2 linked regions of the Rubrivivax gelatinosus IL144 genome follow. The protein of the gene in region 1 interacts with the protein of each later gene in a pairwise test. Links are inferred from orthologs where the notes say so. Each region holds a gene or a part of one and is shown in the gene's direction. Other genes may lie near its edges.

The links.
Region 2: the proteins of RGE_RS08195 (region 1) and purT interact in binary tests that used the Escherichia coli proteins (3 or more experiments, as listed by UniProt). The link is inferred for Rubrivivax gelatinosus IL144 from one-to-one orthologs.

What each region holds. Positions count from the first base shown.
Region 1 is NC_017075.1:1,716,510-1,726,501, forward strand. Bases 6,010-8,841 are described here. They hold RGE_RS08195 (polyprenyl synthetase family protein), read left to right. Parts: upstream 6,010-6,896; coding sequence 6,897-7,787; downstream 7,788-8,841. Other genes in these bases: RGE_RS08185 (aromatic ring-hydroxylating oxygenase subunit alpha), read right to left, coding at 6,010-6,456; xseB (exodeoxyribonuclease VII small subunit), read left to right, coding at 6,682-6,912; dxs (1-deoxy-D-xylulose-5-phosphate synthase), read left to right, coding at 7,896-8,841. Also shown: alpha/beta fold hydrolase BchO, read left to right, coding at 1-451; RGE_RS08160 (acyl--CoA ligase), read left to right, coding at 485-2,014; RGE_RS08165 (2-dehydropantoate 2-reductase), read left to right, coding at 2,011-3,018; RGE_RS08170 (universal stress protein), read right to left, coding at 3,079-3,513; RGE_RS08175 (sulfurtransferase), read right to left, coding at 3,591-4,427; RGE_RS08180 (DMT family transporter), read right to left, coding at 4,424-5,347; more of RGE_RS08185, read right to left, coding at 5,344-6,009; more of dxs, read left to right, coding at 8,842-9,782; GTP cyclohydrolase FolE2, read left to right, coding at 9,899-9,992.
Region 2 is NC_017075.1:523,515-533,650, forward strand. Bases 6,799-9,774 are described here. They hold purT (formate-dependent phosphoribosylglycinamide formyltransferase), read left to right. Parts: upstream 6,799-7,671; coding sequence 7,672-8,877; downstream 8,878-9,774. Other genes in these bases: RGE_RS02475 (HAD-IIB family hydrolase), read left to right, coding at 6,799-7,034; RGE_RS02480 (hypothetical protein), read right to left, coding at 7,035-7,532; RGE_RS02490 (chemotaxis protein CheX), read left to right, coding at 9,043-9,774. Outside these bases: RGE_RS02450 (S8 family serine peptidase), read left to right, coding at 1-1,587; RGE_RS02455 (OmpW/AlkL family protein), read right to left, coding at 1,640-2,260; metF (methylenetetrahydrofolate reductase [NAD(P)H]), read right to left, coding at 2,406-3,248; ahcY (adenosylhomocysteinase), read right to left, coding at 3,355-4,791; ppk2 (polyphosphate kinase 2), read right to left, coding at 5,016-6,179; more of RGE_RS02475, read left to right, coding at 6,210-6,798; more of RGE_RS02490, read left to right, coding at 9,775-10,002; RGE_RS02495 (response regulator), read left to right, coding at 10,035-10,136. UniProt on the Escherichia coli protein: Involved in the de novo purine biosynthesis. Catalyzes the transfer of formate to 5-phospho-ribosyl-glycinamide (GAR), producing 5-phospho-ribosyl-N-formylglycinamide (FGAR). Formate is provided by PurU via hydrolysis of 10-formyl-tetrahydrofolate.

The sequences.
Region 1 (9,992 bases):
GTTCGGCGGCCGTGCGGCGGCGCTGCTGTCGCCGCTGGCGCGGCTCCTGTACGCGCAGCGCTGGGTCTCGCACCTGTTCGCGCGCCGCGCCGAGGATCCGGCGGTCGTGCGCCGCTTGATCGAAGGCACCGGCTCGCACCTGGACCAGGACGGGCTGGACGCCTACCGGGCGCTGATGACACGCCCCGGCCACGCCGAGGCCGCGCTGGGCATGATGGCCCACTGGGACCTGAGCACGATGGAGCAGGATCTGCGCCGTTTCCCGGTGCCGCTGTGGCTGATCACCGGGCTGCGCGACCGCGCGGTGCGGCCGTCGCAGGCGCGGCGCGTGGCGGCGCTGTGCCCGCGTGCGCTCTTGCTGCCACTGCCAGGTGTCGGCCACCTTGCACACGAGGAAGCCCCCGACGCCGTCGCTCGCCTGCTCGGGACGCTGCCGTCGCCAGCGGTATAAACGCCCGACGCATCCGTTTCCGAGGAGTACCCGATGCACCAGACCCTGGAGGCGCTGCTGCGGGCCGGCGCCGAAGACGCCGTCGCGCTGGCCGCTCCCGGCCGCGCGCCGCTCAACTACCGCGGCCTTCGCGCGCAGATCGCCGGCACCGTTTCGACGCTGAACACGCTGGGCGTGGGCCGCGGCGACCGCGTCGCCATCGTGCTCGCCAACGGCCCCGAGATGGCGAGCTGCTTCGTCGCCTGCGCCAGCGGCGTCGCCAGCGCGCCGCTGAACCCGGCCTACCGCGCCGAGGAGTTCGAGTTCTACCTGTCGGACCTGCGCGCCAAGGCGCTGATCGTCGAACGCGGCAGCGCCTCGCCGGCGGTGGCGGTCGCCGAACGCCTGGGCGTGCGTGTGCTCGACCTCGTCGTCGCCGACGGCGCGCCGGCCGGCAGCTTCACGCTGGTGCCGCGCGACGGCTCTGCCGCCAGCACGCCGACGGCCGACGGCGGCGAGGCCCAGCCCGGCGACGTCTCGATGGTGCTGCACACCTCGGGCACGACCTCGCGGCCGAAGATCGTGCCGCTGTCGCAGGCCAATCTGGCGGCGTCGGCGCAGCACATCCGCGACACGCTGCAGCTGACGCCGGCCGACGGCGGGCTCAACGTGATGCCGCTGTTTCACATCCACGGCCTGATCGCCGGCGTGCTGGCGCCGCTGTCCGCGGGCTCGCGCATCTTCTGCACGCCGGGCTTCGACGCGCTGAAGTTCTTCGGCTGGATGGACGAGGCCGCGCCCACCTGGTACACGGCGGTGCCGACGATGCACCAGGCGATCCTCGGCCGCGCGCGGCGCAACGCCGAGGTCATCGCGCGGCATCCGCTGCGTTTCCTGCGCTCGTCCTCGTCGTCGATGCCGCCGCAGGTGATCCGCGAACTCGAAGAGGTGTTCGGCGCGCCGCTGATCGAGGCCTACGGCATGACCGAGGCCACGCACCAGATGGCCTGCAACCCGCTGCCGCCGGCCGTGCGCAAGCCCGGCAGCGTCGGCCCGGCGGCGGGGCCCGAGATCGCGATCATGGACGAGCACGGCACGCTGCTGCCGCGCGGCGCGGTCGGCGAGATCGTCATCCGCGGCCCCAACGTCACCGCCGGCTACGAGTCCAACCCCAAGGCCAACGCCGAGGCCTTCACCAACGGCTGGTTCCGCACCGGCGACCAGGGCACGCTGGACGCCGAGGGCTACGTCACGATCACCGGGCGCTTGAAGGAGATCATCAACCGGGGCGGCGAGAAGATCAGCCCGCGCGAGATCGACGAGATCCTGATGGACCACCCGGCCGTCGCCCAGGTCGTGTGCTTCGGCATGCCGCACCCGAAGCTGGGCGAGGAGGTCGCCGCCGCCGTCGTGCCGCGTGAAGGCCAGCAGCCCAGCGAACGCGAGCTGCAGGACTTCGTCGCCGCGCGTGTCGCCGACTTCAAGGTGCCCAAGCGCATCCTGTTCATGGCCGAGATCCCCAAGGGCGCGACCGGCAAGCTGCAGCGCATCGGCATGGCCGCCAAGCTGGGGCTGGGCGGATGAAGATCACGATCGTCGGCGCCGGCGCGATCGGCGGCTATCTGGGCGCACGGCTTTCGGCCGCGGGCGAAGACGTCAGCTTCATCGCGCGCGGGCGCAACCTGGAGGCGATCCGCGCGCGCGGCTTCCGCCTGATCCTCGAAGACGGCAGCGAACTCGCGGCGCCCGAGGCACGCGCTTTCGAGCGCACCGAGGACGCCGGGCCGCAGGACGTCGTCGTGCTGGCGGTCAAGGCGCACCAGGTCGCCGACCTGCTGCCCGGGCTGCCGGCGCTGCTGGCGCCGCACACCAGCGTCGTCACGATGATCAACGGCGTGCCCTGGTGGTACTTCCACAAGCTCGCCGGCCCCTACGAAGGGCGCCAGCTGCAGAGCGTGGACCCGGGCGGACGCATCGCCGCGGCGATCGCGCCGGAGCGCATCCTCGGCGGCATCGTCTACCCGGCGGCCGAGCTCGTCGAGCCGGGGCTGGTGCGTGTCGTCGAAGGCAACCGCTTCACGATCGGCGAGCCCGACGGCAGCCGCAGCGAACGGGTCGAGGCGCTGTCGCAGGCGCTGATGAAGGCCGGCTTCAAGGCGCCGGTGGCGCGCGACATCCGCGCCGAGCTCTGGGTCAAGCTCTGGGGCAACCTGTGCTTCAACCCGATCAGCGCGCTGACGCACGCGACGCTGGAAGACATCACCCGCTTCGGCCCGACACGGGCGCTGGCCGCCGCGGCGATGGCCGAGGCCCAGGCGGTGGCCGAGGCGCTGGGCGTGCGTTTTCGCATCACGCTGGAGCAGCGCCTGGCCGGTGCCGAGGCGGTGGGCGCGCACAAGACCTCGATGCTGCAGGACGTCGAACACGGCCGCGCGCTGGAGCTGGAGGCGCTGGTCGGCGCGGTGGCCGAACTCGGCCGTATCGTCGGCCGGCCGACGCCGACGGTGGATGCGCTCTACGCGCTGGCCTCGCTGCTGGCGCGCACGCTGGCGGCACAGAAAGGCCGGCTGGCGCTGCAGCCGGCCTGAGGCGGCCCAAAGAAAAACCCCGCCGGACGGCGGGGTTCAACACGAAATCGGAGCGTGCGTTCAGCGCACGACCAGCACCGGCAGCGTGCTGTGCGTCAGCACCTTCTGCGTCTCGCTGCCCAACAGCAGCGCGCTGACGCCGCGGCGGCCGTGCGAGGCCATGACGATCAGGTCGCAGTTCTGGTTCGTCGCGTGTTCGATGATCGCTTCCCAGGGGTGCAGCGCCTCGATCGTGTGGCCGCTGCAGGGCACCTTGACGGCGCCGGCGGCCTCGATGACGGCCTTCACGCGCGACGAGGCGATGCGTTCCTGCGCGTCGTAGAACTCCTGCGGCGGCACCGGCTGCATCTCCGAGATCGCGCTGTACGGGAAGGGCTCCTTGACGCCGATGACGAACAGTTCGGCGCCGGCGAGCTGGGCCAGCTCCAGAGCCGTCTGGACCGCCTTGGCCGTGATCTCGGAGCCGTCGGTGGGGACCAGGATGCGCTTGTACATGGAGACTCCTTGGGGTTCGATGTTTCGAGTGTTCTGCAGGGTCGGCGTTCCTGCAAGCGGGATCGGATTGATGAACGTCAGCCGCGGGCGATCGGCCGCGAGGGATCGCGGCACCACTCGCTCCACGAGCCGGGATACAGCCGCATGCCCTCGAAACCGGCATGCGCCATCGCCAGCAGGTTGTGGCAGGCGGTGACCCCGCTGCCGCACTGCAGCACCACCTGCTCGGCCGGCGTCGCCCAGCGTTCGATCTCGGCGCGCAGCAGCGGCGCCGGCTTGAAGCGGCCGTCGGCCTGCAGGTTGTCCTTGAAGCAGCGGTTGGTCGCGCCCGGGATGTGGCCGCCGACCGGGTCGATCTGCTCGACCTCGCCGCGGAAACGTTCGCCGGCGCGCGCGTCGACGACGCGCACGTGGCCCAGCGCGGCCAGCAGCGACTCGGCGGTGATCGTCGCCATCGCCGGTTCGCGGGTCATCGGGTAGGGCGGGCGGGCGGCCAGTGCGGCGGTCGCGGTCACGAGTTCGCCGCCGGCGGCCGTCCAGGCGGCCGGGCCGCCGTCGAGCACCGCGACCTTCTCGTGGCCCAGCCACTTCAGCATCCACCAGGCGCGCGCCGCGTACGGGCCGCCCTGGGCGTCGTAGCAGACGACCTGGGTCTCGGGGGCGATGCCCCAGGCGCCGACGGTCGCGGCGAAAGCCTCGCGCGTGGGCAGCGGATGGCGGCCGTGGCTGCCGTCGCCCTTGGGGCCGGACAGGTCGCGCTCCAAGTGGGCGTAGATCGCGCCCGGCAGGTGGCCGGCGGCGAAAGCACGTTCGCCGGCGGCCGGGTCGCCGAGGTCGAAGCCGCAGTCGAGCACGACGATGCCGGCCGGCGCGGCGCGCAGGTCCTCGGCGCTCACGAGGGTGGTGAAGCTCATCTCAGGTCTCCGTGGATGTCCGTGGAAGAGGTGACGCGCGGCGTGCGTGCCAGCCAGGTGGCGGCGATGCCGGCGCCGACGATCAGCGCCATGCCGGCCAGCGCCGACAGCGTGACCGGGTCGTCGAACAGCCAGACGCCGAAGCCGAAGGAGAACACGATGCCCAGGTATTGCAGCACCGCGTTGGTCATCGCCTGGCCGATCGCGTAGGCGCGTGTCAGCATCAGCTGTGCCGCCGAAGCGAGCGCGCCGGTGGCGAGCAGCAGCAATGCGCCGCGCAGGGTGTGCGGATGCGGCCCGCCGCCGACGAGCATCAGCAGCGCACCGGCCGCGACGCCGGCGACGGAGAAGTAGAAGACGATGCGTTCTTCGGGCTCGCCGGCCTGACCCAGCGAACGCACGTGCAGATAGGCGCGCGCCGACAGCAGCCCCGACACCAGTCCGGCCAGACCGTGCAGCAGCTGGCGTGTCTCGAGCGTGGGTTGGAGGATCAGCGCGACGCCGCCGAAACCGGCCAGCACCGCGATCACCAGCCTCGCGTCCGGCCGCTGGCCGCTGCCCCAGGCGGCGCCGACGACGAAGACCGCGACCCACACCGACGAGGTGTAGTTCAGCGTCATCCCGGTGGCCAGCGGCAGCGCGCCCAGGGCGTAGAACCACAAGCACATGCCGCCGAGGCCGGCGGCGCTGCGCTGCAGGTGCAGCCAGGGCACGCGCGTGGCCAGCGACGTGCGGCCGGCGCGCAGCATCAGCGCCATCAGCACGACGCCGACGGCCGAGCGGTACATGACGATCTCGCCGGCGCCGTACTGCGCCGAGGCGAGCTTGACGCACAGCCCCATGGCCGCGAACAGGAAGGCGGCGCCCGTGATCAGCAGGGGCGCGCGCAGCGGCCCGGGGGCCGCGCGCGTGCGGCTCATCGTGCGAGCTTCATCTGCCGCCGGTACCACTCGTGGAACTGTTGCATGCCGTCTTCCATCGGGCTCTGGTAGGGCCCGACCTCGTTGTCGCCGCGCTCCATCAGCGCGCGGCGGCCGGCGTCCATTCTCTCCGCGATCTCGTCGTCCTCGACGCAGGTCTCCATGTAGGCGGCCTGCTGGGCCTCGACGAACTCGCGCTCGAACAAGGCGATCTCCTCGGGGTAGAAGAACTCGACCAGGTTCAGCGTCTTGCGCGGGCCCTTGGGGAACAGCGAGGACACGACGAGCACGTGCGGATACCACTCGACCATGATCGTCGGGTAGAGCGTCAGCCACACCGCGCCCTGCGCCGGCGGCTGGCCGGCGCGGTAGGCGAGCAGCGCGTCGTGCCAGCGGCGGTAGACCGGCGAGCCCGGCCGCGCCAGCGCCTGGTGCACGCCCACCGTCTGCACCGAGTGGTGCGCGCCGAACTCCCAGCTCAGGTCGTTGCAGGTGACGAACGAGCCCAGCCCCGGGTGGAACGGGCCGACGTGGTAGTCCTCGAGGTAGACCTCGATGAAGGTCTTCCAGTTGTAGTCGCACTCGTGCACCACGGCGCGGTCGAAGACGTAGCCCGAGAAGTCGAGCAGCGGCTGCGGCGCCATGCCGGCCAGGTCGGCGGCGATGTCGCGCCCGTTGTCCTCGAACAACAGCCCGTTCCAGGCGCGCAGCGGGTACTGCTTCAGGTTCAGGCAGGGGTCTGCGGGGAAATGCGGCGCGCCGACGAGCCGGCCTTCGAGGTCGTAGGTCCAGCGGTGCAGCGGGCAGACGATGCCGCCCTGGGTGCGGCCGCGGCCCTTGAGCATGATCGCCTGGCGATGCCGGCAGACGTTGGAGACGAGCTCGATGCCGCGTTCGTGGCGCACCAGCGCGCGGCCCTCGCCTTCGTGCACGAGGGCGTGGTAGTCGCCTGTGGCGGGGACGGCGAGCTCGTGGCCGACGTAGCGCGGTCCGGCATCGAAGATGAGTTTCTGTTCCTGCTGGAACAGACCCTCGTCGAAATAACTGGTGACGGGAAGCTGAGACGTGCTTCGCTCGAGAGCTTCGAGACTGATGCTCAGGTCAGACATGATCCGAGGGGATCCTCCGTGACGGATGTCCAAACCCCCGCCCGGTGGCCCCGCGGGCGGGCATGGCGCCTGACGCTCGACGCCCCTCGGCGGCGTCGCATGGTTTCGTCAGGCGAACCGAACATTGTACCGGCCGGGGTGCCCGCGGTCCGGGGCAGGTGGAGTGCCCGAGCGCGGCAGTCCCGTGTGTCTAGAATGCCCGGCTTGCTGTCACGTTCCCACCGAATGTCGTCCGTCCCCGCCCCGCAGGAGCCCGCCAGCTACGAGGAAGCCGTCGCCGAACTGGACCGCCTGGTCCAGCGCATGGAGACCGGCCAGATGCCGCTGGACCAGTTGCTCGACGGCTACAGGCGCGGCAGCGAACTGCTGACCTTTTGTCGTAACCGGCTGCAGGCGGTCGAGGAACAGGTCAAGCTACTTGACGATGGACAGCTGAAGACATGGAGCGCACCCTGAACTTCGATCACTGGGCGCGACACCAGCTCGACGCGGTGGAAGCCGCACTCGAGACCTGGGTTCCCGAAGATGCCCCCGCCGGCCTCGGCGAGGCGATGCGCTACGGCGTGCTCGACGGCGGCAAGCGGCTGCGGCCGCTGCTCGTGCTCGCCGCCTGCGAGGCGCTGGGCGGTTCGCGCGAAGCCGCGCTGCGCAGCGCCGCGGCGGTGGAACTGATCCACGCCTACTCGCTGGTGCACGACGACATGCCCTGCATGGACAACGACGTGCTGCGCCGCGGTAAGCCGACGGTGCACGTGAAGTACGGCGAGGCCCAGGCGATGCTCGCCGGCGACGCGATGCAGGCGCTGGCCTTCGAGATCCTCACCCCCGACGAAGGCGTCGAGCCGGTGCTGCAGGCACGCCTGGTGCGCCTGCTGGCGCGCGCCGCGGGCCACGCCGGCATGGCCGGCGGCCAGGCGATCGACCTCGCCAACACCGGGCGGATGCTCGACGAGGCGACGCTGCGCGAGATGCACCGCAAGAAGACCGGCGCGCTGCTGCTGGCCAGCGTGCAGATGGGGGCGGCCTGCGGTTCGCCGACGCCCGCCACCTGGCAGGCGCTGTCGGTCTACGGCGAAGCGATCGGTCTGGCCTTCCAGGTCGTCGACGACATCCTCGACTGCACCCAGGCCTCCGACAAGCTCGGCAAGACCGCCGGCAAGGACCAGGAGGCCAACAAGCCGACCTACGTCTCGGTGCTCGGCCTGGAGCCCGCCCGCCGCTACGCGCAGGAACTGCGCGCGCAGGCGCTCGCGGCGCTCGAGCGCAGCGGCCTGGCCGATGTCGCGGCCCTGGCCGCGATCGCCGACAAGGTGGTGGAACGCGAGAACTGAACTGACGGCTTGATCCCCGTTGCCGGCCGTTGGGAGGCGGACGGCGGCGGGAGCGGTTCGTGGTGCCGTCATCGGCGCCGCGGCTCGTCCAGCGCGGTGGAAACTGACATGAGCAAATATCTCGATTCGATCCAGACGCCCGCCGACCTGCGCCGCATGTCGCGCAGCGACCTGCCCGGGCTCGCGCGCGAAGTGCGCGAGTTCGTGCTGAACACCGTCAGCCAGACCGGGGGTCACCTCGGCAGCAACCTGGGCACGGTGGAACTGACGGTCGCGCTGCACTACGTCTTCAACACGCCGCACGACCGCATCGTCTGGGACGTCGGCCACCAGACCTATCCGCACAAGGTGCTGACCGGCCGGCGCGAGCGCATGCACACGCTGCGCCAGCTCGGCGGCATCGCCGGCTTCCCGCGCCGCGACGAGAGCGAGTACGACACCTTCGCCACCGGCCACAGCTCGACCAGCATCAGCGCCGCGCTGGGCATGGCGCTGGCGGCCAAGCAGAAGGGCGAGGACCGCAAGGCCATCGCCGTCATCGGCGACGGCTCGATGACCGCCGGCATGGCCTTCGAGGCGCTGAACAACGCCGGCGTGCCGCATGCCGGCGTCAACGCCGACATCCTCGTCGTGCTCAACGACAACGACATGTCGATCAGCCCGCCGGTGGGCGCGCTGAACAAGCACCTGGCGCGGCTGATGAGCGGCAACTTCTACGCCGCCGCGCGCGAAGGCGCCAAGGCCGTGCTGAAGGCCGCGCCGCCGCTGTTCGAGCTGGCGCGCCGCTTCGAGGAGCACGCCAAGGGCATGGTCGTGCCGGGCACGATCTTCGAGGAGTTCGGCTTCAACTACGTCGGCCCGATCGACGGCCACGACCTCGACGCGCTGATCCCGACGCTGGAGAACCTGCGCAACAAGAAGGGCCCGCAGTTCCTGCACGTGGTCACGAAGAAGGGCTACGGCTACAAGATGGCCGAGGCCGACCCGGTCAAGTACCACGCCGCCAGCGGCCGCTTCAACCCGGCCGAGGGCTTCCCCAAGAGCAGCGGCGGCAAGCCGACCTTCACCCAGGTCTTCGGCCAGTGGCTGTGCGACATGGCCGAGGCCGACGAGCGCCTCGTGGGCATCACGCCGGCGATGCGCGAAGGCTCGGGCATGGTCGAGTTCCACAAGCGCTTCCCGCGCCGCTACCACGACGTCGGCATCGCCGAGCAGCACGCGGTGACCTTCGCCGCCGGTCTGGCCTGCGAAGGGCTCAAGCCCGTGGTCGCGATCTACAGCACCTTCCTGCAGCGCGCCTACGACCAGCTGGTGCACGACGTCGCGCTGCAGAACCTGCCGGTGGTCTTCGCGCTCGACCGCGGCGGCATCGTCGGTGCCGACGGCCCGACGCACGCCGGCGTCTACGACATCGCCTTCATCCGCTGCATCCCGAACTGCGCGCTGCTCGCGCCCAGCGACGAGAACGAGTGCCGCCAGGCGCTGACCACGGCCTACCGCCGCGACCAGCCGGTGGCCGTGCGCTACCCGCGCGGCAGCGGCTGCGGCGCCGAGATCGAGACCGGCCTCAGCGAATGGGAGTGGGGCAAGGGCGTCGTGCGCCGCGAAGGCCAGCGCATCGCGATCCTGGCCTTCGGCACGCTGCTGCACCCGGCGCTGGCCGCCGCCGAGAAGCTCGGCGCGACGGTCGTCGACATGCGCTTCGTGAAGCCGATGGACGAGGCCCTGGTGCTCGAGATGGCGCGCCGCCACGAGGCCCTGGTCACCGTCGAGGAAGGCTGCGTGATGGGCGGCGCCGGCAGTGCGGTGCTCGAATGCCTGGCCGCCGCCGGGGCGACGACGCCGGTGCTGCAGCTGGGCATCCCCGACCGCTTCGTCGAACACGGCGACCCGGCCAAGCTGCTGTCCATGCTGGGCCTGGACGCCGCCGGCATCGAGGCCTCGATCCGCAAGCGCTTCGGCAGCCGCCCGGCGCTGGCCGCGGTCAACGGCTGATCCGCCTGCCACCCGACGACGAAGGCCGCCTGCGGGCGGCCTTCGCCTTGATTGAACGCTGCGTGGAAACCCTTGCACCGACCGTTGCGCCGAACGCAGGCATCATTCAGTCCGAGATGACGAACCTGACCGACGCCCTCCACATCCCCGACACCCAGAGCGCACGCGACGAGCGCCACGTCGCGATCCAGCGCGTCGGCGTCAAGGACG
Region 2 (10,136 bases), 1.2 Mb from region 1 along the record:
GTGCTGGACACCGGCATCGTCGCCGACCATCCCGACCTTGCCGGCCAGATCACCGCCGGCTACGACTTCGTCCAGGACGCCGCGTCGGCCGGCGACGGCAACGGCCTCGACGCCGACCCCGACGACTTCCGCGCGGCCGACTCGCAGCCCTCGTTCCACGGCACGCACGTCGCCGGCACCGTCGCCGCGGCCACCTACAACGGCACCGGCGTCGCCGGCGTCGCGCCGATGGCCCAGGTGATGCCGATCCGCGTGCTCGGCAAGGGCGGCGAGGGCACGTTCTACGACATCCTTCAAGGCCTGCGCTACGCCGCCGGCCTGGCCAACGACTCGGCCAGCGTGCCGGCGCGGCGGGCCGACGTCGCCAACCTCAGCCTGGGCGCGAGCGGCGTGGCCTGCGACAGCGCCAGCGCGACGCTGATCGCCCAGGTGCGCGCCCAGGGCACGATGATCGTCGCCGCCGCCGGCAACGAGTCCGACCGCGACAGCGGCCGTGTCGCCGCGGTCGACTACCCGGCCAACTGCGCCGGCGTGCTGGCGGTGACGGCCACCGACGCGCAGCGCGGCGTCGCCTACTACGCCAACGGCGGCGACGAGCTCGCGCTGGCCGCCCCTGGCGGCGACATGCGCGTGGCGACCACCGGCAGCGGTCTGCCCGACGGCATCTACAGCACGCTGGCGACCTTCGATGCCGGCGGCGTGCGCACGCCGACCTACGGCCAGTACCAGGGCAGCTCGATGGCGACGCCGCACGTCGCCGCGGTGCTCGCGCTGATGCGCTGGGTGCACCCGGCGATCACGCCCGAGCAGGTGGACGCGCTGCTGCAGGCCGGCGAGCTCTCCGACGACGCCGGCGCCACCGGCCACGACAGCCAGTACGGCTGGGGCATCGTCGACGCGGCCAAGGCGGTGCGTGCGGCGATCGCGCTGAAGAACGGCGGTTGGGCGCCCGGGATCCAGGGTGTCGTCGAGGCCCAGCCTTCGGCGCTGGACTTCGGCACCACGACGAGCAGCCTGGAGTTCACGCTGCGCGTCACCGCGCCGACCGACGAGACCGTCGGCGCCGTCGGCGACGACAGCGCCGCGGTGAGCGTCGCGCCGGTCGCGGTCGACGCCGCCGGCCTGGGGCGCTACCGCGTCACGGTCGATCGCAGCGGCCTGGCGGCCGGCGTCTACACGCCGCAGATCACGGTGATGACGAGCCGGCGCACGCTGACCCTGCCGCTGAGCATCCAGAAGCTGGATGCGACGAGCACGCCGGACATCGGGCCGATCTACGTGCTGGTCTACGACGCCACGGGCGACAAGGTGCTGAAGCAGGCGATGCTGCGGGCCTCGGGCGGTGTCTACCGCTACCGCATCGACGGGCTGGACGCCGCCTCGGTGACCGTGCTGGCCGGCAGCGACTACGACAACGACGGCGTCGTCTGCTCCAGCGGCGAGGCCTGCGGTGCGTACCCGGTGCTCGGCGTCTCGCTGACGCCGGTGCCGCTCGGCGCCGACCGCAGCGGGCTGGACTTCCTGCTGTCGGCCGTGGGCTCCGGAAACGCGGAGGCCGCCTCGCGGGCGGCCTCCAGGAAACGCTAGGACGTAAAGGACAGGGAACACGCGGCCCGGCCGTGCCGGGCCGCTTCGAGCATCAGAAGCGCTTGCCGACGCCGATGCTGTAGAGCATCGGGTCGACCTTGAAGGTGCCGACCTTGGTGCCGCTGGAGGACACGTCGGTGCGGATCTGGACCTTCTTCACGTCGACGTTGAACAGCCAGCCGCCGCCCATCGGGACGTCGAAGCCGGCGTTCAGCGCCATGCCCCAGCTGTTCTTGTCGATCGAGGGATGCAGCGCGGTTTCGACCGCCGGGTCGAAGTCGACGTTCGAGAAGCGCGTGTAGTTCACGCCGGCGCCGAGGTAGGGACGGAAGCCCTGCACGTTCGTGAAGTGGTACTGCAGCGTCAGCGTCGGCGGCAGGTGCTTCAGCGAACCGATCTTGGCGCCGCCGGCCTTCAGGTCGTGCTTCTGCGGGTAGGTCAGGATCAGCTCGGTGGCCAGGTTCGGCGTCCAGAAGTAGGTGATGTCGACTTCCGGGAAGGTCTTGTTGTTGACGCTCAGGTCGAGGCCGGTGCTGTCCTTGTTGGCGGAGTCGAGGTACAGCGCGCGGGCACGGACGATCCACGAGCCGGTGTCGTCAGCCTGGGCCTGGGCCATCGGGGCGGCCAGACCGGCCATCATGGCGACGAGCGCGAGCGCGGTGCGCTTGAACATGGAGAGACTCCTCTTCTCTTGATGTGAACTAGGCCACATGGCCGAGATCAATTTGGCGCGCATCAATTTCACTCATATTTGCGTTAACGCAAATTCGAGACCGCTAACGCCCCAGGCTGTCCCGGGTTGTTGCTCTTGACCGACGTCAGTCCGCTTGAGCCAAGCCCAGTTTGCGGCAGATCTCCAGCGACAAGGCCGACTGGTTCAGCGTGTAGAAGTGGAGCGCCGGGGCGCCGCCGGCGATCAGCCGTTCACACAGCCGCGTGACGACCTCGACGCCGAAGGCGCGCACCGACGCGGCGTCGTCCATGAAGCCTTCCATCTTCAGCGCCACCCAGCGCGGGATCTCGATGCCATCGCGTGCGGCGAACTGGGCGATGCGCGCGTAGTTGTGGATCGGCATGATCCCCGGGACGATGGGCACGCGCACGCCGAGCTTGTGCACTTCGTCGACGAAGTGGAAATAGGCGTCGGGGTTGAAGAAGAACTGCGTGATCGCCGAGTTGGCGCCGGCGCGCACCTTGTGCGCGAAGTGCTCGAGGTCGCGGCGCGCGTAACGCTGCTGCGGGTGGTATTCGGGGTAGGCCGCGACTTCGATGAACCAGTCGTCGCCTTGGGTGCGGCGGATGAACTCGACGAGTTCGCTGGCGTAGCGGAACTCGCCGGCGGTGGCGGTGCCGCTGGGCAGGTCGCCGCGCAGCGCGACGATGCGGCGGATGCCCTGCTGGCGGTAGGTGGCCAGGATCTCGGCGATGTTGGCCTCGGTGCTGCCGACGCAGGACAGGTGCGGCGCGGCCTCGTGGCCCATCGCGGCGATGGCCTTGACGGTTTCCAGCGTGCGCTCGCGCGTCGTGCCGCCGGCGCCGTAGGTGACGCTGAAGAACTCGGGTTTCACCGCCGCCAGATCCTGGACGACGGTGCGCAGCTTGTCCGCGCCGACGGGCGTGTTCGGCGGGAAGAACTCGAAGCTGACGGGCGTGGTGCTCATGGGCGAACTCGCAGGCGGTCAGGAGAAAAGCGGGCCGTGGCGGAACAGCGGCCCGTCAAGCAACCGCCGCGGCCCGGCTCAGCCGGGCCGCTGGCGGTGCCGGGGCTCAGTACCGGTAGGTGTCCGGCTTGTACGGGCCCTGCTTGGGCACGCCGATGTAGGCCGCCTGCTCCTCGGTCAGCTCGGTCAGCTCGGCGTTGAGCGTCTTCAGCTGCAGGCGCGCGACCTTCTCGTCCAGGTGCTTGGGCAGCACGTAGACCTTGCCGGCCTCGTAGTAGTCGCTGTGCGTGAACAGCTCGATCTGGGCGATCGTCTGGTTCGCGAACGAGCTCGACATCACGTAGCTCGGGTGGCCGGTGGCGCAGCCCAGGTTCACCAGGCGGCCCTTGGCCAGCAGGATGATGCGCTTGCCGTCCGGGAAGATGACGTGGTCGACCTGCGGCTTGATCTCTTCCCACTGGCACTTGGCTTCGAGCGACGCGACGTCGATTTCGTTGTCGAAGTGGCCGATGTTGCAGACGATCGCGTTGTGCTTCATCTTCGCCATGTGGTCGAAGGTGATGACGCTCTTGTTGCCGGTGGCGGTGACGAAGATGTCGGCCTTGTCGGCGGCCCAGTCCATCGTCACGACTCGGTAGCCTTCCATCGCCGCCTGCAGCGCGTTGATCGGGTCGATCTCGGTCACCCAGACCTGCGCCGACAGCGCGCGCAGCGCCTGCGCGCTGCCCTTGCCGACGTCACCGTAGCCGGCGACGACGGCGATCTTGCCGGCGACCATCACGTCGGTGGCGCGCTTGATCCCGTCGACCAGCGACTCGCGGCAGCCGTAGAGGTTGTCGAACTTGCTCTTCGTGACCGAGTCGTTGACGTTGATCGCTCGGAACAGCAGCGTGCCCTTGGCGGACATCTCGTTCAAGCGGTGCACGCCGGTCGTCGTCTCTTCGGTGACGCCGATGATCTCGGCGCTCTTGCGGCTGTACCAGGTCGGGTCGACGGCGAGCTTGGCCTTGATCGCGGCGAACAGGCAGGTCTCTTCCTCGCTCGTCGGCTTGTCCAGCAGCGACAGGTCCTTCTCGGCGCGTTTGCCCAGGTGCATCAGCAGCGTCGCGTCGCCGCCGTCGTCGAGGATCATGTTCGGGCCTTCGCCCTCGCTGCCGGCCGGGCCGAACTCGAAGATGCGGTGGGTGTAGTCCCAGTAGTCGGTCAGGTTCTCGCCCTTGTAGGCGAAGACCGGCGTGCCGCGCTCGACCAGCGCCGCGGCGGCGTGGTCCTGGGTCGAGAAGATGTTGCACGAGGCCCAGCGCACTTCGGCGCCCAGCGCCTGCAGCGTCTCGACGAGCACCGCGGTCTGGATGGTCATGTGCAGGCTGCCGGCGATGCGTGCGCCCTTGAGCGGCTGGCTCTGGGCGTACTCGCTGCGGATGGCCATCAGCGCGGGCATCTCGCATTCGGCGATGTTGAGTTCCTTGCGGCCCCAGGCGGCGAGTGCCAGGTCGGCGATCGCGTAGTCGGGGTGGTGCTGTGCTTTCAGGACGGCAGTCATCACGAGGCTCCAGTTCGGTTGGAACCCGCGCGGCCGGCGTCAGGGAGGAAAAGCGCATCGCCCACCACCCACGACGACAGTCGTGCGGGTGAGCGCGGTTGCAAGGGGGTGTGGTTTTCCGAGCCTGGCCTCAAGCGGGTGAGGTTGCAACGCTCCTCGGAAAAGGTGGGCGATTGTAGCCACGGGCCGGCCGCGCGCGATACCGCGCCGGCCCGCGCCAAGGCTCAGGACTCGCTGGCGCGCGTGAACTCTTCCGCGCTGAAGCTGGCGATCGCCGCGCGCCCGACGAGCAGCGTGTCGACCGTGCCCAGCGTGCCCAGGTCCTTGTTGGAATACGGCAGCCGGTGCAGCAGGTAGCGCATCGCGTTCAGACGCGCGCGCTTCTTGCAATCCGACTTGATGACGATCCACGGCGCGTCCGAGGTGTCGGTGTGCAGGAACATCGACTCCTTGGCGCGCGTGTAGTCGTCCCACTTGTCCAGCGAGGCGACGTCGATCGGCGACAGCTTCCACTGCTTGAGCGGGTGGGCGCGGCGCTCCTTGAAGCGGCGGCGCTGCTCGTCGCGGCTGACCGAGAACCAGAACTTGAACAGGTGCACGCCGCTGCGCACGAGATGGCGCTCGAACTCGGGCGCCTGGCGCATGAACTCGTCGTACTCGCCGTCCGAGCAGAAGCCCATCACGCGCTCGACGCCGGCGCGGTTGTACCAGCTGCGGTCGAAGAGCACGATCTCGCCGCGCGTCGGCAGGTGCTGGATGTAGCGCTGGAAGTACCACTGGCCGCGTTCGACGTCGCTGGGTTTCTCCAGCGCCACGACGCGCGCGCCGCGCGGGTTCAGGTGCTCCATGAAACGTTTGATCGTGCCGCCCTTGCCGGCGGCGTCGCGGCCCTCGAACAAGATGACGACACGCTGGCCGGTCTCCTTGACCCAGGCCTGCAGCTTCAGCAGCTCGACCTGCAGCCGGTACTTCTGGCGCTCGTAGCTGCGCCGCGACATCAGGTTCTTGTACGGGTAGCCGCCGTCGCGCCAGCCGGGGCGCAGCTCGAGGTCGGGGTCCACGCCTTCGGTGACGGCGGTCTCGCGCGTGAACAGCAGCCGGCGCAGGGCCTTGGCTTCGTCGGGCGACGAGCCGGCGATCAGCGCCTGCAGCTGGCGCAGCCATTCGCCGTCGGGGCCGGCGTCGCCGTTGGCGTGCGCGCTCAGCACGTCCTTCAGCGCCATCGCGGTGACGGTCTGGTGGCGCTCGGCGGCGCGCTGCACGACGCTGGTCTCGATGGCCGGCGCCGACAGCGTCGGCGCGGTGTCGCCGCTGGCGACGGCGCGCGGGCGCCGGGGGCGTCGCGCAGGCTTGGAGGGCAGGGGGCTTGCGGCAGAATCCTGGGCCATGAGACGTGCTCGCGACGTTTCGACCTGCCCATGATCGACCGTCCAGCCGAGCTGTCAATTATCTTGAGTCAAGCCGTCGACCTCGTTCCCGCCGCACTTCACGGCAGCCTGGGTCTCTTCACCGACATCGACGACACGCTGACCGCCGAGGGCCGGATCGACCCGCCGGCCGCCGCCGCGCTGGCCGAGCTGCGCGCCGCCGGCGTGCCGGTGATCGCGATCACCGGGCGGCCGCTGGGCTGGTGCCTGCCGCTGCTGGGCGCCTGGCCGCTGGACGCGATGGTCGCCGAGAACGGCGGCGCGGCGCTGATCCCCGACGGTGACGGCGCACGCATCGAGTTCGCCCAGCCCGCGGCCGAACGCGTTCGCAACGCCGAGCGCCTGCGCGCCGCCGCGGCGCGGGTGCTGCGCGAAGTGCCGGGTGCGACGCTGGCGCGCGACAGCGACGGCCGCGTCACCGACATCGCCGTCGACCATTCCGAGTTCGCGCGGCTGGACGAGGCGCAGATCCAGGCCGTCGTGCGCCTGATGCAAGAAGAAGGGCTCACGGCCACCGTCAGCTCGATCCACGTCAACGGCTGGATCGGCACGCACACCAAGCTGAGCGCGGCGCACTGGATGCTGCGCCGGCTCTACGGGCGCGAGCTGGCGCCCGAGATCGGACGCTGGGTCTACGTCGGCGACTCGACCAACGACCAGCTGATGTTCGGGGCCTTCGAGCGTTCGGTAGGCGTCGCCAACCTGCGGCGTTTCGCCGCGCAGCTGCACACCTGGCCGCGCTGGATCACGCGCGGCGAGCGCGGCGCCGGCTTCGCCGAGGTCGCGCGCGCGGTGATCGCCGGCTTGGGCCGCTGATCAGGCCAGGGCCAGCGGCCCGAGGCGGCGGTACGGCGCCTCGACCAGCTCGCGGTGGTGCCAGCCGCGCGCCGAGCGGATCGGGTACTCGGCGGCGTACTGGCCGTCCTCGGACGCCAGCTCGACGTAGAGCACCGCGCGGCGCTTGATCTTGCGTTCGCAGACGTAGACGAACAGCGACTCCGGCCGCGGCTCGGCCAGCAGCTGGGCCAGCGTCGCGCGGCGCAGGCCGTTGTCGGCCAGGCGCTCCGGGTCCGACGCCGTGCCGGCGACCGGCGCGATCCAGGTCGAGCCCAGCAGCTCGCCGGGGATGCAGGGGTCCATCTCGATGCCGTACAGCTGGCCCTCGATGGTCATGCCTCGGCGCACGTTGGCCTGCAGCGGGCGGAACAGCTCGCGAAAGACGATGTTGATGTCCGCCGACTCCATGAAGCGGTGCTGGCGGTCGCCACGGTGCTCGTGCAGCGGGGCGCCGAAGAGGTCGTCGAGGTGGGCCATGATTGGGTTTCGGCTTTCCGACGAAGTCGTTGAGCGGGAAAAGCCGGGCAAAGGTCGCGTTGTGCCGCGCGACAAGCGGCCCCGGGCGTGCCTGCGGCGACAATCCGGGCCGTCCGTCCGACTTCCCCCTCCCCCCGTCATGAGCACCGTCATCGGCACCCCGCTGTCCCCGTCCGCCACCCGCGTCCTGCTGCTGGGCAGCGGCGAACTCGGCAAGGAGGTGCTGATCGCGCTGCAGCGCCTGGGCGTCGAGACGATCGCCGTCGACCGCTACGAGAACGCGCCCGGCCAGCAGGTCGCGCACCACGCGCGCACGATCACGATGAGCGACCCGGAGCAGCTGCGCGCGCTGCTCGAAGCCGAGAAGCCCCAGCTCGTCGTGCCCGAGATCGAGGCCATCGCGACGCCGGTGCTCGAGCAGATGGAAGCCGAAGGCCGCATCCGCTGCATCCCGACGGCCCGCGCCGCGCGCCTGACGATGGATCGCGAAGGCATCCGCCGCCTCGCCGCCGAGACGCTGGGCCTGCCGACCAGCCCCTACCGCTTCTGCGACTCGCTGGAAGAACTGCAGGCCGCGATCGACGGCGGCATCGGCTACCCGTGTGTCGTCAAGCCGGTGATGAGCTCCAGCGGCAAGGGCCAGAGCAAGATCGACGGCCCCGACGGCGTGAAGAAGGCCTGGGACTACGCGATGGCCGGCGGCCGCGTCGCCGGCGGCCGCATCATCGTCGAAGGCTTCATCGCCTTCGACTACGAGATCACCCAGCTCACCGTGCGCGCGCTGGGCGCCGACGGCCAGCCGCAGACCCATTTCTGCGACCCCATCGGCCATGTGCAGGTCAGCGGCGACTACGTCGAGAGCTGGCAGCCGCATCCGATGAGCCCGGCGGCGCTGGCCGCCTCGCGCGACATCGCCAAGAAGATCACCGACGACCTCGGCGGCCTGGGCCTGTTCGGCGTCGAGCTCTTCGTCAAGGGCGACCAGGTCTGGTTCAGCGAAGTCAGCCCGCGCCCGCACGACACCGGCATGGTGACGATGGCCACGCAGTGGCAGAACGAGTTCGAGCTGCACGCGCGCGCCATCCTCGGCCTGCCGGTCGACGCCTCGCTGAAGAGCCCGGGCGCCAGCGCCGTGGTCTACGGCGGCGTCGACGCCGCCGGCATCGTCTTCGACGGCGTCGCCGACGCGCTGGCCGTGCCGGGCAGCGAACTGCGCCTGTTCGGCAAGCCCGAGAGCTTCGCCAAGCGCCGCATGGGCGTGGCGCTGGTGCACGCCGACGACGTCGACACGGCGCGCGCGCGCGCCAAGCTCGCCGCCTCGCGCGTCAAGCCGCGCGCGGCCTGATCGCCGCCGGCCGGCGTGCGCGGGGCGCGCCGGCCGTGGACAACGCCACGCTCGGGCGTGGTGGCTGGGGGCAACCCGCCTCAAGCTGAGCCTCGGCGCGGCCGATGTGCGGTGCAGACCGGCCGGCCTGCAGCCGTGCCGCCCGTTTTTTGCCGAGCGCCCGCCATGTCCGAAGCCCCCACGCTCGCAGCCAAGGTGCTGCTGCTCGAACACGATCCCCGGCACTACCAGACGCTCTGGGATTTCGCGCAGTCGCTGGGGCTCGTCGTGCTGCCGCGAAGCGCCACCGACGCGCTGCCGACGCTGGGGCAGCACAAGGACCTGGGCGGCGTGATGCTCGCCGAGGACCTGCCCTGCGAGAACGGCAGCGCACTGGACCTCGCGGTGGCCATCCACCGCCAGCGCCCCGAGCTGCCGATCTTCCTGCGCCGCACCGGCGACACACCGCTGGACGAGACCCAGGCGCGGGCCGCCAGCCACCCGTGGACCGAGCTGGAGGCGCTGCGCCAGTCCGTCGAGTGCAGCCTGTTCAGCCTGCGCTACCCGACCGAGCTGGTGAACGGCGTCGTCGAGCTGACCGCCGGCGCGATCCGCTCGATGTTCCCGCACGCCCAGGTGGACAACGAGCCGCCCTACGTCGTGCACGACCGCATCATCTTCGGCCAGGTGTCGACGCTGATCGCGCTGGAAAGCACCTGGTGCCGCGGCTACATGATGCTGCAGACCGAGGAGAGCGCGCTGCGGCAAGGCATGCTGCAGGGCTTCGGCTACGAAGGCGTCGGCGGCGACCTGAGCTTTCGCGAGCTGAACCACCTGCTCGGCGAGACGACCAACCTGATCTGGGGCGCGTTCAAGAACCGCTACATCCCGCCGCAGGCCTTCGCCAACGAGCAGACCCAGGTGCCGATCGTCATCAACCACGAGCAGAAGTACATCTCCTTCGGCTCGCAGGACCCGCAGCTGTGCGTGCGCTACAAGCTCTCGGACCCGCGCCGTCCGGGGCTGCCGCCGCTGATCATCGTGCAGCGGCTGATCTTCAACCTGCTGTGGCGCCCCGACCGTTTCACCGAGTTCGCCAACGCGGCCGAGCCGCCGCGCGACACCGGCGAACTCGAGCTGTTCTAAGAACCACCAAAACTCCGTCAGCGTCCACCGCCATGGCCCAAGTCCTCGTCGTCGACGATTCGAGCACGATGCGCGAAATCGTCTCCAGCTTCCTCAGTCAGAACGGCTTCGACGTCGCCGTCGCCAGCGACGGC